2 regions of the Flavobacterium sp. FlaQc-30 genome follow, and region 2 is predicted to be linked to the other one. Evidence: riboswitches for the same ligand, from Rfam matches in the RefSeq annotation. Region 2 holds a riboswitch; the other holds the start of a gene.

Region 1 (2,208 bases), on a different contig from region 2:
TGGAGAAATCTGCTGCAAACGACATTTTCCACCAATCTTTTATAGTGTAGAGATTGACAATCGAAGCGTAAAATTCGTTTTGATAATATTTATTATCCAATGCGCCTTCAAGGGTTTTATAATCAGGATCGATATAACGGCTGTAGTCTCTGCTGAATTTTACATTGGTAAGCATTTCATGTTTTTCGAAAAAGGAATTCTGTACAGAACCATGAATGAAAAAATTACGATCCCATTGCCTTTGCACATGTTCGTATCTATTGGCTAGAATTGCGCCCGGAAGTCCTCTTTCAGAATCGTAATAATAAGCCTTAAAGTTTGCAATAGCGTTTGAACCAAATTTGGTATGCAGGTTCAATTCAGCCCGAAGTGCAGTTATATCTCCGTTTTGGCGAACAGCCGTTGTATCGTAACCGTCTTTTTTCTGATAGCGGTATTTGTATTTTCCATCGGCTTTAAGCCATTCAATATTGGAGGAAAGCGCTGTTCTGGAAGTTATTTTTTGCTGATAAAGAACAGAAGGATTTACTAATCCAAAAGAACCAGTTTTAAAAGAAGTTCTAATATTTGTGGTTTTACCCGATTCAAAAACAGGAATTTTTGTTTTTAGTAAAAGTGTACTTGAAGCGAAAAAACCTCGTGCAGGCTGAAAAATAGTCGATTTTTGACCATTATAAAGTTCGATGGCTTCAATATTATCCAAAGAATATTTTCCTAAATCGACTTGACCGTTTTGCGCATTTCCAACCGTCATTCCGTCATAAAAAACTGCCGTATGAGCGCTTCCTAAACTTCGAACGTTTATGGTTTTTAAACCGCCAATTCCGCCGTAATCTTTCAGTTGAACGCCCGAAAAATAACGAACCGCATCTGCAACCGAAAGACTGTTTAGTGCTTCGAGCTGTTTACCCGATAAAATCTGAACAGGCATAGGCGATTCGATCCTAAACTCGCGTTTGCTCGCAGTTAGAATCACTTCGTTTAACACAAGTGGTTTTAAAGAGTCTCGCTCCTTAGTTTTAGGATTATCCTGTGCCATAATCGGATTCATAAATAAAATCCATAATAAGGCACATAATCCACAATGCAGCAGGCTTGAATGCCTGTTTTTACATACGTGCATAGCAAAATAGTCTATTTGTGACAAATAGTTTTAAACGGAAAAAATGAAATCAAATGTTTAGTTTGATAAATGTGTTTGTCTTTAAAACTCTGGTCCGCGAGAGCCTAAAATTATATGCAGTGGCAGGTCTCCTGACTTATTCCCATTTTGAGCCGCCTTCCCACATTTGATAAAAATGCAGTGGCAAAAGATTTGATTTCGAAAGCCAAAAAAACTCTCCTATATCTGTCAAAATGTTGCATGGAATTTACAGTAACGGGCTTGTTCAGGATTTGCACCTGATTCCCTCTTCGTTAACTGCACTTGAAAAGTTGCAGCTAAACCATTGCGGGTGCAAAAGTAAATAAACTCTTTATGGTTATGGTTATGTTTTTGAAAAAAAAGCCGAAAAGTATTCTTGAAAAGCAAAGTAATTGATTTTGCTTTTGTTTGATTTTTTATTTTGAGAAATCGAAATTTTGTATATTTATAGTGTTATTTGCTTGATTGTTAATTGTTTGTGTTTGATGAAGTGAAGATGAAAAAGACTAAAAATACACTGCCAAACGAATCTGAAGATTTGTTTTTAACTGATGGAGGACTCGAAACAACATTGGTTTTTCTAGAAGGTTATGATCTGCCTTATTTTGCTGCCTTTGATATATTAAAAGATCAAAAAGGATACGACAGCATGAAAAACTATTATTCTCGGTATTTAAAAATTGCCGAAAAGTATAAAACCAATTTTATTTTAGAAAGTCCAACTTGGCGCGCAAATCCAGAGTGGATTGAAAAAATTGGATACCCAAAAGATTCCTTATTTGAGTTGAATAAAAAAGCAGTTTCGCTTTTAACAGATTTAAAAACAGAATTTTCGAATACTGTAAAATCTATTCTTATAAGCGGCTGCATTGGTCCTCGAGGCGACGGTTATGTGCCGGATAATTGTATGAATGTTGAAGAAGCGAAAGAATATCATTTGGCACAAATAAAAGCTTTTAGTCAAATGCCGGTTGATTTTGTTTCGGCACTTACCATGAATTATATCGAAGAAGTGATAGGTATTGTTCAAGCTGCAGAAACTGTAAGTTTGCCTGTAGTTATTT
Region 2 (2,208 bases):
TTTTTGCTATCATAGCTTCTGTACTGACAACTGGAGCTTTTCACGAAGATGGATTTGCTGATGTCTGCGATGGATTTGGCGGAGGATGGACTAAAGAAAAAATCCTCATGATTATGAAAGACAGTGCAATTGGAGCCTATGGAGCAATTGGGTTAGTTTTACTTTTTTTAGCAAAATTTAAATTGCTGACAGAATCAATTTTGCTTTTTACAAACAGTAATTCTTATTTATTAGTTTTTCTGTTATTCATTTCTGCTCATTCTGTAAGTCGTTTGGCTGCTATTAGTATTATTTTCACGCATGAATATTCTCGAGACGATGCTTCTAGCAAAAGTAAACCTATTGCTAAACAACATAGCTGGAAAGAAATTTTCGGATCTTTTTTCTTTGGATTAATTCCTTTACTGGCACTATCCTATTTCAATTCTAAATTCCTTTTAGCTTTAATTCCTGTTTTTATTATGCGTTATTTTCTCGCTAGATATTTCCAAAAATGGATAGATGGCTATACCGGAGACTGTCTTGGCGCAACGCAGCAAGTTTGTGAAGTTGTTTATTACTTAAGCTTTCTTTTGATATGGAAATTTATTTAATTCGTCATACCGAAACGGTTTGCGAAAAAGGAATCTGTTACGGGCAATCTGATGTTGATATTGCTGAACCTTTTGAAACAATATTCGAAAACATTGTCTCGCAATTACCTTCAGAAGCTCAAATTTTTACAAGTCCGTTAAAACGCTGTGTCACTTTAGCAAAATACATTCAAGCAAAAACCAAAGCAATTTCATATCAAGAAGACGAGCGTTTAATGGAAATGAATTTTGGCGATTGGGAATTGAAAAATTGGAATGAAATTCCACCAGAACAATTAAATCCCTGGATGGAAGATTTTGTAAATATTAAAGTTCAAAATGGAGAATCATTTGTAGAACTACATGACAGAGTTGGAGATTTTATCGATGCACTTATTTCAAAAAAAATAAAATCTCCAATTGTTATTACAGCACATGCCGGCGTAATTAGAAGTATTTTATGCCACCAGACTTCACTGCCGTTAAAGGATGCTTTTCAAAATAAAGTAGACTTTGGCCAGATTATAAAAATCGAATTATAAAGTCCTTTTGTTTGCATTTTGACCTGAAAAGTAAAACAAATTTGAATTATCATTATTTTTAACTTTATATTTGCAGCAAATTAAGGTTGTGTTTTTATTATTAACACATTAAAAGGGAATCAAGTAAAAATTCTTGAGCTGTACCCGCAACTGTAAGCTTTGTTCTGAAAAGAATGCTTGTTGTAAACTACAAAACCACTGTTCGCCGCGGCGAATGGGAAGGTAAACAACAAGACGCAAGCCAGGAGACCTGCCTTTGTAACAAATATCGAGCTCTCGGGAAAAGGAGTGTAGAAATTATGACTTTAAAAATACGTTTTGCTTGTCTTTTCTTATTATTGTGCCAGAGTATCTTGGCGCAAAAAGATACTATTAATAACCTGAAAGAGGTTCTGGTTTCTGATGCCAATCTAAAAAAATACTCCAACTCCCAATCTGTTTTAAAACTTAATGATTCCATTATAAGTAAAAATGAAGCTTTACTTACTGATTTATTAAATTTTAATTCGACTCTTTATTTTAAAGAGTATGGCCGTGGAATGCTTTCTACGGTTTCTTTTCGAGGAACTACTTCTTCTCAGACTGCAGTAATCTGGAACGGAATTAATATTAATTCTCAAATGAATGGAAGTACTGATTTCAACACCATTTCTGGTTCCGATTATAATTCTGTCAGCGTAAAAGCAGGCGGAGGAAGTGTTATTTACGGCAGCGGCGCAATTGGAGGAACTGTACATTTAAATAATGACATGAGTTTTTATAAGCGTTTTGAAAATAATTTAAGACTAGACTACGGCAGTTTCAACACGATTGGAATCAATTATAAAACTAATATTTCTAACGAAAAATGGAGCGCTCAAATTGGTTTTTCTAAAAACAGCTCAACAAACGATTATAAGTATTTAAATCAATATACTTGGAGAGGCGAACAACGCTGGAACCAAAACGGACAATACGACGTTATTACGATGAATGCTAATGTGGGGTATAAAATTAATGCCAAAAACAGCTTAAAATTATATACTCAAACTTCAAATACAGATAGAAATACTTCTTTAATTACTGAAACAGAAACTAAAAGCAAGTATGTAAAT

Evidence for each region. A riboswitch is a leader RNA that binds a small molecule or an ion and turns the genes downstream of it on or off. The one in region 2 is predicted to bind cobalamin.
Region 1: linked by a shared signal. The riboswitch ahead of ACHRV0_RS11565 (TonB-dependent receptor) and the one ahead of ACHRV0_RS18625 (TonB-dependent receptor plug domain-containing protein) in region 2 are both predicted to bind cobalamin.

What each region holds. Positions count from the first base shown of each region.
Region 1 covers NZ_JBIPCO010000004.1:310,173-312,380, forward strand. The annotation lists gene ACHRV0_RS11565 (TonB-dependent receptor) at 1-1,147, opposite strand, end outside; cobalamin riboswitch at 1,227-1,465, opposite strand; gene ACHRV0_RS11570 (homocysteine S-methyltransferase family protein) at 1,641-2,208, shown strand, end outside.
Region 2 covers NZ_JBIPCO010000009.1:55,728-57,935, forward strand. The annotation lists gene ACHRV0_RS18615 (adenosylcobinamide-GDP ribazoletransferase) at 1-593, shown strand, start outside; gene cobC (alpha-ribazole phosphatase) at 578-1,114, shown strand; cobalamin riboswitch at 1,181-1,387, shown strand; gene ACHRV0_RS18625 (TonB-dependent receptor plug domain-containing protein) at 1,414-2,208, shown strand, end outside.